Regions from separate parts of the Neobacillus sp. BP17 genome, predicted to be linked through region 4. Evidence: riboswitches for the same ligand, from Rfam matches in the RefSeq annotation. Region 4 holds a riboswitch; each other region holds the start of a gene.
The links. A riboswitch is a leader RNA that binds a small molecule or an ion and turns the genes downstream of it on or off. The one in region 4 is predicted to bind thiamine pyrophosphate.
Positions count from the first base shown of each region.

Region 1: another riboswitch for thiamine pyrophosphate. It lies ahead of tenA (thiaminase II); the one in region 4 lies ahead of thiC (phosphomethylpyrimidine synthase ThiC).
Region 2: another riboswitch for thiamine pyrophosphate. It lies ahead of thiT (energy-coupled thiamine transporter ThiT); the one in region 4 lies ahead of thiC (phosphomethylpyrimidine synthase ThiC).
Region 3: another riboswitch for thiamine pyrophosphate. It lies ahead of tenI (thiazole tautomerase TenI); the one in region 4 lies ahead of thiC (phosphomethylpyrimidine synthase ThiC).

Region 1 covers NZ_CM184198.1:5,276,599-5,279,785, forward strand. Annotated here, with positions in the region: gene AC4QJR_RS25725 (ABC transporter ATP-binding protein) at 1-572, opposite strand, end outside; gene AC4QJR_RS25730 (ECF transporter S component) at 550-1,143, opposite strand; gene tenA (thiaminase II) at 1,140-1,823, opposite strand; TPP riboswitch at 1,934-2,037, opposite strand; gene AC4QJR_RS25740 (hypothetical protein) at 2,158-2,634, opposite strand; gene AC4QJR_RS25745 (polysaccharide deacetylase family protein) at 3,079-3,187, shown strand, end outside.
Region 2 covers NZ_CM184198.1:1,397,062-1,400,248, forward strand. Annotated here, with positions in the region: gene AC4QJR_RS06655 (GNAT family N-acetyltransferase) at 1-267, opposite strand, end outside; gene AC4QJR_RS06660 (histidine kinase N-terminal domain-containing protein) at 415-1,542, opposite strand; TPP riboswitch at 1,759-1,867, shown strand; gene thiT (energy-coupled thiamine transporter ThiT) at 1,986-2,567, shown strand; gene AC4QJR_RS06670 (FeoA family protein) at 2,753-2,977, shown strand; gene feoB (ferrous iron transport protein B) at 2,977-3,187, shown strand, end outside.
Region 3 covers NZ_CM184198.1:427,124-430,310, reverse strand. Annotated here, with positions in the region: gene thiO (glycine oxidase ThiO) at 1-1,053, opposite strand, end outside; gene tenI (thiazole tautomerase TenI) at 1,028-1,672, opposite strand; TPP riboswitch at 1,783-1,891, opposite strand; gene AC4QJR_RS02115 (outer membrane protein assembly factor BamB family protein) at 2,014-3,187, opposite strand, start outside.
Region 4 covers NZ_CM184198.1:3,463,342-3,466,528, reverse strand. Annotated here, with positions in the region: gene AC4QJR_RS16700 (efflux RND transporter periplasmic adaptor subunit) at 306-1,586, shown strand; TPP riboswitch at 1,708-1,822, shown strand; gene thiC (phosphomethylpyrimidine synthase ThiC) at 1,968-3,187, shown strand, end outside.

The sequences.
Region 1 (3,187 bases), 1.8 Mb from region 4:
ACATGTTCGACAAAGACCATCGTATGGTTGGTTTTTTCGGCTAAATGTCTCAATAAACCAAAGATCTCATTCCGGCCAGCAGGGTCGAGTTGAGCGGTTGGTTCATCAAAGAAGAGGACGTCTGGTTCTAATGCAAGCAAACACGCTAACGCCAATCGTTGTTTCATCCCGCCTGACAGCTTTTCAATCGGTGTTTTCTTATCTACCATCAGCCCTACTTTTTCCATCAAATCCGAGATCATTTGATCCATTTCGTTACGAGGAATCGAACGGTTTTCCAGACTAAAGGCAATTTCTTCATCGACACGCAGCATGCAAAACTGGGAATCAGGATCTTGAAACATCACTCCAGCAGATTTCCGGATGCATACTTCACCGCTGACCTCTGCGTCCAAATGCTCAGGGATAATCCCAGCAAGAGCAGAAATCAATGTAGATTTTCCACTCCCACTAGGTCCAAGGATTAATACCTTCTCCCCTTGATGGATGGACAAGGTAATATGATTGAATATTTTTTCAGAGCGGTTATAAAAACGAATCGAAAGATCCTTACAACCCAGAAACATTGACATTGTCCTTTTTTCTTTTTTCCTTCATCAACTCATATTGCTCTAACACCCCTGTTTTTGCGAGTGAATCGACAACGACCTTCGCTAATCCACCACCAAGAATCATACCGCTGATGACATGAATTCCTAGTGTCATCAAAAAGACTTCCAGTGTGTAATAACCGAAACCGTTGGCGATTAAGTTATAAATCATACTGCCAATCGCTGCAAAAGCACCTGATAGCATTAAAGTAAAGAGGTTATACCGTTTATATCCGAATAGGGCGAAGGCAATTTCTGAACCAATCCCTTGAAAAACACCTACTAACAGGGCCGACAGACCAAAATGACTTCCTGTTAATAACTCGACGGCAGCCGCTGCTACCTCTGCAATAAATGCCGCTCCCGGTTTTCTGATAATATACGCGACGATTGGACTGGCAATCACCCAAATGCCAAACATAAAACCCGCGCCCACCGGCCCGACAATGGCTGAAATCGGAATCCACAGCGTCGACCATCCTAAATAAATCACTCCACAGGCCACCGCTAGAATCACAGCAAGAACAACTTCTTTCATCTTCCACGTCTTCATTTCACGACCTCCATTTTCACAGGCCATTCTTCTAGTTTATAAGCCATATCCCAGAACATATATTCCAACTGACAACTGATGAGGAAATGTTCCTTCATTTTTTCCTTTTCTTTCTCCGTTGCGGTCTTAGCCCACTCATCGATCCGGGCACAGAATTTTGTCGTAATCGAATCGGTCCGGTTTCCATAAAAATGAATCCAATCATAAAAAGGATGGGAGCGATCTGGATTCACTTCCGTTAATAATCTTTTCCCAATTTCCCAATACGTCCATGGACATGGCAGCAATACCGCTAAAATTTCCCCTAATGTTCCTTCATGCGCAACCGTAAGCATATGACGCGTGTAATGAAGGGCTGAGGGGGCTAACGGATATCCCTGTAATATCTCGTAGGGAACACCAGCTACTTGACAAAAGTTATTATGTGGATGGATTTCACTGTTTAATATAAATGAAATCTGCTGATTAAACATATCCATTTCTTCACGATTCTCACACTTAGAAACTGCGATTCCATAGATGCGAATAAAGGAATTCAAATATTCAAAGTCCTGTTTCACATAATGAACCAATTGTTCTTTTTGTAACTCCCCATCAGCGATCCCCCTGACAAAAGGATGTTCAAAAATTGCCTCAAAAATCGGATTAGCTTCTCTTCTTAGTTCTGCTGAAAAACTCATATATTTCTCCCCCTTATTTGTTTTATGGGAAGACACTAAATGGAACGGCTAACGGTTCGAACACGAAAAAACCGCTCCAAAAATGGAGCGGCAGAATAATAGTATTTATCCATACACAGACTCCACTTTCCTACGCTAGTATGAACTAGATCAGGTTCAAAGGGTCCAAGATTATTCTTGTCTCAGCCGCCAAACGGCTCCCCTAGTGGTCTTCCTATAAATTTAATATTCACTCTACACCCGCTGGTTAATGTTGTCAATCAGTTAACAGCTAAAGGATAAAAATAGACCAAACGTCCTATAGAACAAGGAGACGCCTTCTCCTTTTCCCCCACTATACTTGCTTAACCACAGCCTTATGTTCTAATCGACGAACTAATTTATAGAACCCTAATAAGATGAGGAGGAGAAAAGGATTGATCATGATGGAGTGATACAAGCTCCACCAACCATAATGGAAATAACCCCAAGGCTCTGGTAATAAGGTTAAAACCTCATAGATCACAATTCCTACATTCCAAGCTAAAAAAAAGGACAATTGTTTCCATAATGGTCTTTTTAAAGGATAGACATTTAAAAAGATAAGATTCACAGGTGGGACTAAACATAAATACACAAGCAAGGCCTGCCAATCCACACCCTTAGTGAAGTACCAGTACCCCTGGTATTTCAAACTGATAAATACATCAAACATCAGTTGGAATAAGGTTGTAAATAACCAAATCTGCAGCATCTCACTTCTGGTTAAACGTTTTTTTACTTTGATTGCAATGAGATTAAATAAGATCACTGCTATAATAATCCCGACCATTTAGTTAACTCCTTAGGCATCAATATATATAAAATTTCCATTTTTAGTAAAAAACATACCTCTCCACCACTCTAACTTCCAATTATTTACCAGTAAATGTCGTAAGTCTCGTAAAACATGTCATAAGCGTCCGGAAATATGTTATAAGGTTCAAAAAATAGGTCATAAGTCTCTGAAAATAGGTCATAAGTATCTAAAAATAGGTTCTAAGCGCAGGAATAGATGTTATCTTGGTAACTAACCAAAATATTCCCTCTACCCTCTATTACCATTTAAAAAGAATAAGAACTTTTTTCTTCCTACCCCCAAAATCTCCACTTTACTATCTAAGTCTTTGAATATGGTCATTTTCTGTCGAAAAATCTGGCCCGCTATCTGCTGGACATTATGTAAAATATAAATCTATTAATATAGAACAACACTACACCTAGAGGAGGAATCTATGTGAATCGAATGTTTAGGTGGCTGGTTAGGTCACTATTTGCTCCTGTCACCGGAAATGCCGGAGCGGTGGCAAGCACACTTGGTTTTTTCTTAGGGTTTTTGCCTTTAG
Region 2 (3,187 bases), 2.1 Mb from region 4:
GTGCCAATCTATTTGTTGTAAACTAATTGAGCCTACCAACTCACCTTTATAGACGATCCCCACATTAAATCCACTATTTTCTGCAAATTGATTTAGCCATATCGGAATAATGGATTCAAACTGATATGGGGATTTCATGCTATCCACCCATGGCAGCCATTCACGCAGATGTTCACGGTTTTCCTCCACCATTTGATAAAGACTTGAAGCGTGATGTTGTTGAAATAGCTGGAGTTCAATATCATTATCAACCCTTAATGTAAACATTAGTCAAATCTCCCGATAAAAAATTTTTAGTTCATCATATGCAAAGCAGGTTGTTATCGGGAAGACTTAATATTAAGAAATAAAAAAATCCCTGCTTTATATAAAGTGGGATTGGTTATTCTAGTATAAAATTACTTGTATATAAGTTTAGGTTAGGGCTGCAACCGGTAAGAGAATCGAGAATGTAGTTTTATCTGGAGATGATTCACATTCTAAATTTCCCTTATGTTTTTCAATAATTTCCTTGCAAACAAACAAGCCGAGACCTGTACCTAGTTTTTTCGTCGTAAAAAATGGTTCGAAAATAGATTTTCTAAGTTCAGCAGGAATCACAGGCCCATTGTTGGAAATATTAATTTTGATGAACTGATGTTGTAGACTGCTATTGATCTCGATTGTAGGATTCGGATTCTCAGCATGATTCAAAACATCAATCGCATTAAAGATGATATTAATTAATACCTGTCTAATTTCATCTGCATACCCATTAAGAGTAATATCTTCACTGAGTTCTTTTCTTATTTTTACTTTTCCATCAAGTATGCTTGGATATAGGAAGTTTAAGACTTCCTCTACTAATGTATTTAAATTGAAGTTATCCTTTTCTTTACCAATTAACTCCTTTTTTGACAGAAGGAGAAATTGTGATATACGAAAATTAAGTTGATCCAATTCACTTGAAATGATATCTAAATATTTCATCTCCGGATGATCAGCTTTCAGTAATTGGATAAATCCTTGAACAGATGTCAAGGGGTTTCTAAACTCATGAATAAAGCTTGAGGTCATTTGCCCAAGCAATGTTAATCGATCCTGATGTGTAGAATCAATGTGCATTGTTTTTTCTTCAATAATTTTGTTTTTTGCTTCTGAGTAATGGGAAACAGCATAGTATAAAAATTTATCAAAACAAAAATTTACATTGTTTAATGCTTCCTGCATGGCTGCCCATGGAATCCCAGTAATGCTTAAATGGCTGTATAGAACTGTTCTGCCAAGATTAACATTATAAACAAAATCACCAAGGTTAATATCAGCCAAAACTCTTTCTTCCGATACTTCAATAGCAAGTTTTTCAATTATGTCTAAAAGGTCTTTTTCCGTCATTTTATGCATATTAAGTAAAACATCGAGAAGAGCCTCGCCGTTTTCGTGAATTTTTAACTTAAAAGGATCCGTATTAGTGGTAACAATGGCATTTTCCCAATCTTGAATTAATTTCTGTTTATTTTGATTGAAAAAATCAATTAAATCTGTTTGGTTTTCCGTGAACATGCCGTCTTCCCCCTATGTTATTGACAAAAAACTCCTTACTGTACTTATTCGAGGCATAAATAGAAATTCCTCCTTTATTTTAAAATAAAAGTCTTGAATTTTATTCATATAGTCTTAATTACTGATTCGATTAGGTAATTATAACGACAAGAAAGTATATTTACCTTGTAAATGTGAATAAAGAAGAGTATATTTTTTTCTATGGAAACAATTGAATACTTCCACAGGGGGAGCTGCTATTCTTGCGGCTGAGAGTGAACGGTTACGTTCTGACCCTATGAACCTGTTAGTTAACACTAGCGTAGGGATGTGGTTTGCCGATTATGAAAGCAATGCAGACAATCCTTATCGTCGTGCATTGCTTTTTTTGTTCTTTATTTTATTGCACATCTTGTAATAGGAAGACTTCTAACGAGTCCAAAAAGATAATTGGGGGAGACGTTGTGAATCAAAAAAGAAGCAACACATTATTTATCGCTGAGGTGGCAGTTTTTTCTGCTTTAGCTTATTTATTGGATTTTCTAGCCGGAATTCTATCTTTAAAGATATGGCCACAGGGAGGTTCGGTGTCAATTGCCATGGTACCTATCTTCTTAATTGCTTATCGTTGGGGGATAAAAGGCGGCTTGTTAACAGGATTTTTACTAGGTTTATTGCAGGTTATCCTTGGATTCGCTCAAGTATACACATTCTTACAAGGATTTATTGATTATTTTCTTGCCTTTTCAGTTGTAGGGTTAGCGGGTGTCTTTACTGGTCTGGTGAAGGAGGCGATATCCAAAAATGAAAAAGGTAAGTGGATGACATATGTGATTATCGGTGCATTCTTAGGAAGTGCCTTAAGATACATCTGCCATGTTATTTCTGGCATCGTGTTCTTCGGTGAATATGCGCCAAAGGGACAGCCGGTGGCCATTTACTCACTCCTATATAATGGAACATTCATGCTGCCAAGCTTTATCATCAGTGCAATCATTATCATCATTGTAATGAGTGCGGTACCAAAGAGATTATTTTCAAAATAACATTTATAAGTAATACGAATGGAAAAGGGCTTCAAGCTCTTTTCTATTTTTTTTGTAAAGTGATTGTAGTTGATTCTAGAAAATTCTTCAAACTTTTGACAAATTTATAAGCTTTTTAACTCAAAAAAAGTGTTAAAATACAAGAAAGATAATCATTCTCAATTAGTGGAGATAGGGTGATATACATGTTTGGTTCATTAAAAGTAGGAGATAAAGGGAGAATTATTGATATTTCTCTTGTAGGTCACCTGGTACAAAGACGATTACTTGACTTAGGGATTACTGAAGGTTCTAAAGTGTGTGTAAAGTGTGTCATGCCATTTGGCGGTCCAATTATGATTGAATCTTGCGGACAATGTGTGGGTATTCGCCGTAGAGAAGCAGTTCGAATGAAAGTGGAGAGAATATAATGGACATCGCACTTATTGGAAATCCTAATACTGGGAAAACTTCATTATTTAATAATCTTACAGGTTCCTATGAGTATGTTGGTAATTGGAGCGGTGTCACCGTTGAAAAAAAAGTTGGCGTTTTTAAAAATAATATTGGTCATTTGACTGATTTACCTGGTGTGTATACACTTAATCCCTTATCGAAGGATGAAGGGGTAGTTACATCCT
Region 3 (3,187 bases), 2.7 Mb from region 4:
TAGCTTCCCTGTAATAGGGCTTAATAAAATCCCATTTCGAAAATGCCCTGCTGCAACGAACAATCTCTTCCATCTTGGATGCTCGCCAATATAAGGGATTCCATCGCCTGTCTGCGGTCTGAATCCTGACCACACCCGCTCCCATGCTGCTTCCTTAATCTGAGGGACTAGTTGAGTCGCTCTTTCTATTAATGAAGCAATCCCTTCGGGGGTAACCTTGTTATCAAAGGTATTTTCAATCATGGTAGCACCAATATAAATTTCCCCATTGCGTTTTGGTACCAGATAACAGCGTTTGTCGGAAAAAATAGTCGTGTTAATAATCGGCTCCTCCGTTCGAACGGAAAAGCATTCTCCTTTAACAGGATACACGCTAATGTCCAGCCCCGATTCACGCATTAATTTCGCTGCCCAAGCTCCGGTGGCCACGACAACTTGTTCACTATGTATGACACCATTGGTCGTTTTAACCCCTTTAACCTGACCGTTTTCAAAAATAAATGAAAGAACCTCCGTATTTTGACGAATTTCCGCTCCGAAATAAACAGCCGCATTTGCAAACGCTTTTGTTAACTTTGCTGGCTGCACATGTCCATCGTTAGGGAGATACATACCTCCAACAACACTTGGTGCCAAATACGGTTCCATTTCTAGTAATTCCGTTGAATCCAGCCATTTTATCATTGGATCCCAATTCCTTTGATAGTTGACCTGTTTTTTTACTTCTATTGCTATTTCTTCCGTTTCTGCAATCTTCAGCATTCCTTTATTCACAAACTCGATATCAATTCCTGTATATTCATATAACTCACTTGATAGTGTAGAAAACATTGCTTGACTCTTTAATGCCAATTGGAATAAAGGACCATCTTGTTCAATCTCCGCTTGTGCTGCCAGCATACCAGCCGCCGCACTGGAAGCTTGGCAAGCCAATCTATCCTTCTCAATTATGATTACTTTTTTGCCCATTTTTGATAGTTGATAGGCAATAGAGGATCCGTTAATCCCCCCTCCGATAATGGCAACATCAAATGAATTTCCCACTTGTTCCATCTCCATCTCTTAATACATTTAAATAAGCCTTTACTGCTACTAATGGATCGCGAGCTTCTAATACTCCTGACATGACAGCGATTCCTTTTGCCCCAGCATCTAGTACCCGCCCTGTATTCTCGGGAGTTATGCCTCCAATGGCAATAACCGGAACCTCTAATTGTGTAATCCTTGATAATTCATCAAGACCTCTAGGGGGCATTCCTGGTTTTGATTGCGAAGGGAAGACATGACCGAAAAGGACGTAATCAGCACCCTTTTCTTTTGCTTTTTGTCCCTCCACGTAGGAATGGATGGAACTTCCTACCCTAAGCTGAGGAAAATTCCCTTTGACAATGGCTGCATCTAAACTATGAAAAGCTAATTGAACCCCGCCAGCCTTTGTAACTAAGGCAACATCCACACGATCATTGATGATAATCTTTAATAACGGCAGGTTTGTCATTGTTAGAAGTTCCACTGCTTGAAAAAGTTCCCTCGCTGTTTTTTGTTTTTCGCGTAAGTGAATCGCGGTTACATACGGATGAATATCCATGACAATTTCACATAGCTGCTCGATCGGCATTTGACCATTGGATATAATATGTAACTCTTTAACACTAGTTAAAATACAAGTCACCCCCTATAATCCAGAATCTGAAGCTCAATGAAATAAAGTGAAAAACAAAAAACCACTTCCTTTTGATAAGAAAGTGGTTGATAATTTGAAATATAAACATGATCCTTCAAATATCCATGTTTCCACTTCCCTACGCTGGTATAACCCAGATCAGGTTCATAGAGTCCCGAAGTATCACTTCAATCTCAGCCCTTTAAAAAGGCACCTCTAGCGGATTGTTATCTATTCATTTTTAAAAATTCCCTTGCATGGATAATGTTAACACGTCGATTAGAAATGTCAAATAAATTCTTTTTATACCTTTCATATATTCTGATCTCTCACCTATGCATGGAAAAGGATTATTTTACTATGGTTAGTTTTTGGCCAATGTAGATTGGTTGATTAGGATCGAGGTTATTGGCTTTAACGATGGAGTCAATCGTAACCCCATTCTTCTGGGCAATCTTCCAGAGAGAATCGCCCGCAACAACGGTGTAAACAACAGTTGATACCGTTGGGAGGGTTACAGTAAATTTTGCTACATACCCAGAATCCAAAGTACTGCTGTCTTTCTTGTATTCGATTGAATACCAGTCTCCGATTGCGGAATAAATTTTTATATCTGTATTCATCGGAAGCACAATCTTTGTATCATACTGAGTTCCAGGATTGGTTCTAACATTGACGTTTGTCCTTGTCCTCGCCTTTTCGATTGCTTGAATCTCCTGATTGGATGGAACTTTAATTAATGGTTTGGAGACATATCCTTTCAGAACCGCACTGATAATCCTGTACTCAATTTGATACCAATCACCCGTTTCTCCAGTTATCACCACTTCTGAACCAGCAGGGATTGTTGTTAGGATGGTGCTTTGAGTGGTGGCTGCCGAGCGTAAGTTGGAATTTTTCAAGGTTAAACCGAAACCTTCTGTAATCAGAATGGATTTGTCACGTGCTGTATATTCATTCTTATTCCCAGCAAGATCGGTGAGTTTTACAATTGGATAGTAATTTCCACGGATTACATTAAAGCCACGGCTGTTTTTTCCATCCCAATAAAAATTCGCTGTCCCCTTCAAGTAGCGTCCTAACCAAGTCTGAACTACCCAGCCGCTTTCATCAACAATGGTTACCTCCATATCTGCCGTTTCACTTATGGTGATGGGAATTTTAATTTGGTTCTTTCCATCCTGCATAGAAAGCTGACTGACTGCTGGCAAATCGATCGTTGCCGTTGGCTTTTCTGTATCTAACTGGGATGTTTTTGGCACAGCGTACGTATATAGAAATTGATTCGTCTCTGTTACAAAAATGGTGTCCTTGATGACGCCGATTGGGCGCAAGCCAGACGCGCCTGTAGTAGGTGTTAGTTGAAGAGTGGAATAAATAAGCTGACCATTTGCGCTATTAAAGAATTTAATTTTGTTGTAATTTCCCAAAATAATTCTATCGGAGGCTACGACCATTCCACTTGCCCCTTTAATGGTCTGAAGTCCACCAGCAACAAATTGTTCTGCATACAAGGTCTTCCAT
Region 4 (3,187 bases):
TCTTTTTAATACGATTTATCCTTTAAGAAAAAATCAAATTATATTATGGACTAAACTAGTAAAAAAACTATTACGATCTTCCAGTGATTGACGAAACCATTTTATTATTCTGCCTAGTGGGGGAATTACTGACAAGAACCTAAATTATATCGCAAGTACATTAATTACAAGAGAAGTTCACGGGACAAAAAAAGTAAATTACTCCTTGAACCTTTCTTTAAAAAAATGGACAATAGATATTAGTAGTTGGGTTCAACACTTTATTGCAATATTCGCTATATATCTATTACGTAAGGGGTAGGGTTATGGAAACAGCAAAAGGAATTGGTGTAGAAAATGAACAAGTACGTACCTCGCGTCAGAAGAAATGGATTTTACTTGGGGTCCTTGTTCTTTTATTCATTTCTGTTATGTTAAGCATAGCTGTTATAGAAGTTAAAAAAAGTAAATCTAAGCCGTTAGTGTTAATAAAACCAACAGAAAAAATATTTACTAAAACAAAAACAGTGTCAGGTCGTGTTGTACAAAGTCATGCTGAAACGATTTATTTAAATGTAACAAAAGGATCTATACAGGAAATTTTTGTGAAAGAAGGGGAAACTGTTACAAAAGGACAAAAGCTCTTTTCTTATGAAGGATCAACAGTCGCGGCTGAGCTAGGACAAGCAGAAGTAAATAAAAACCTAGCAGAAACAAGTGTTACTCAGATGAAAGAGCAAATCACTTCATTAGAGCAGGATATACGAGAAGCTGAGTCAACCTCTACAACCACTACAACAGATACAACTGATACAACAGATACAACTGATACAACCAATACCACTGATGCAGTTGATACAGCTAACATAGATACTAAAGCTATCACGATCCAGTCAATTCAAGCTGAACTAAATAAAGTAAAAGCTGAGCTCCGTGCAGCAGATCTAAATGTAGAAAAATATACGTTGCAGGCTGAAAAGCTAAAATCTGAGCTCGAAACATTAACTGTCATCAGCAACACTGCTGGTGTAATATCAAACCTGAACCAAAATGTAGGTCAAGGTTTTCGAGCAAAAGAAAATCAGCAACTAGCAATCATGCAAATCGCTTCAAATGATCCGTTTCAAATTGAAGGAAAGCTAACAGAAGCCGAAAAAGCAAAAATTACATCAGGCCAATCTATTACAGTAACTTCTAATGTAGTAGCCAATAAGAAATGGAAAGGAAAAATTTCGGAGGTTAGTGATTATCCTACATATAAAACAAATGCAAATAAGAATAAAGATATACAACAAGAAACTAATCCATACTATTCCTTTAAAGCAAGTCTAGATTCACAAAAGGGCCTATATCCTGGCTACAATACCATGCTAGACGTAGTAGTGCAGTCAAAGCAGTTGCTAGCAGTTCCTGAAACGAGCATCATGGGCTTTGGAAAATCCACCTATGTATATGTACAAAAAAAAGGAAAGATTCAGAAACAAAAGGTAGAAACTGGTCAAAAAGGAGGCAAATGGGTTGCCATACTTAAGGGTTTAAAGGAAGAAGACAAAATAGAAGAAAACCCATCCTGGATTGTTCGCCTTGGTACATCTCTTTTTGATTAGTATTTTACAGGTAAATTATGGTTCATCCTAAACATAATATCGAAACACGACTATATTACTATAATTAATATTATGTATTTCATTTTAACCGATACTCATATATAATGTAGCTTAATTGAATATAAATAACTAGGGGTGTCCAATAAGTTGGGCTGAGAAAGAAACACGCTGAAGTTTCTTGACTCTTGGGACCTGATCTGGATCATACCAGCGTGGGGAAGTTAGAATAGACAATCTTCAATGCAACTATACTTCTGCATACATTTTAGCCGGGTCCAACCATTTATGGTCCCGGCTTTTTGATGTACTTTTATACGCTTATTTACTTGTTATGTTCTGTATCTCGTCCTTTATATTCAAAAAAAAAAGGAGAGATTTATTATGTCAACGACTGCATTAAACGAACAAAATATTTCCATCATGTCTAGTTTTCCAGGAAGTAAAAAAGTATATGTAACAGGCTCGAGATCCGACATTAAAGTACCAATGCGTGAAATTGAGTTAAGCCCTACTACGGGAACGTTTGGTGAAGAGGAAAACCTTCCTATTCGCGTGTATGATACAAGCGGTCCTTATACGGATCAGAATTATTCTGTTGATATTTCAAAAGGCCTTCCTGCCATTCGAAGCACATGGATCCATGAACGAGCAGATGTTGAAGAATATGAAGGTCGAGAAATTAAGCCTGTAGATAATGGGTATAAGGATGAAAAAGATCCTCGTGCCAATCATAACGTGTTTCCGGGTTTGAAGCGCAAACCATTACGTGCAAAAAAAGGAAAAAATGTTACACAGCTTCACTATGCAAAAAAGGGAATTATTACTCCTGAAATGGAATTCATCGCAATAAGGGAAAATATGAAACCTGAATTTGTGCGTGATGAAGTTGCAAAGGGTCGAGCGATTATTCCTTCTAATATCAATCATCCAGAGTCAGAACCTATGATAATAGGACGTAATTTTCATGTTAAAATTAACGCGAATATCGGTAACTCTGCTGTTTCATCATCCATCGAACAAGAGGTTGAAAAAATGACATGGGCGACACGCTGGGGTGCTGATAATATTATGGACCTATCAACAGGTAAAAACATTCATAAAACAAGAGAATGGATTATTCGAAACTCAGCTGTTCCTGTCGGCACCGTCCCCATTTATCAAGCACTTGAAAAAGTAAATGGTGTTGCTGAAGATCTTACATGGGAGGTTTACCGTGATACCTTGATTGAACAAGCGGAGCAAGGTGTTGATTACTTCACAATTCACGCTGGTGTTCTTTTACGATATGTTCCACTAACGGCAAAACGGTTAACAGGTATTGTATCCCGCGGTGGTTCAATCATGGCACAATGGTGTTTACACCACCATAAAGAAAGCTTTTTATATACTCACTTTGAAGAAATCTGCGAAATAATGAAATCTTATGATGTTGCATTCTCTTTAGGGGATGGTTTACGTCCTGGGTCTATTGCAGATGCGAATGATGAAGCGCAGTTTGCAGAATTAGAGACTCTTGGAGAGCTAACAAAAATTGCTTGGGAGCATGATGTACAGGTGATGATTGAAGGACCAGGGCACGTACCGATGCACCTAATTAAAGA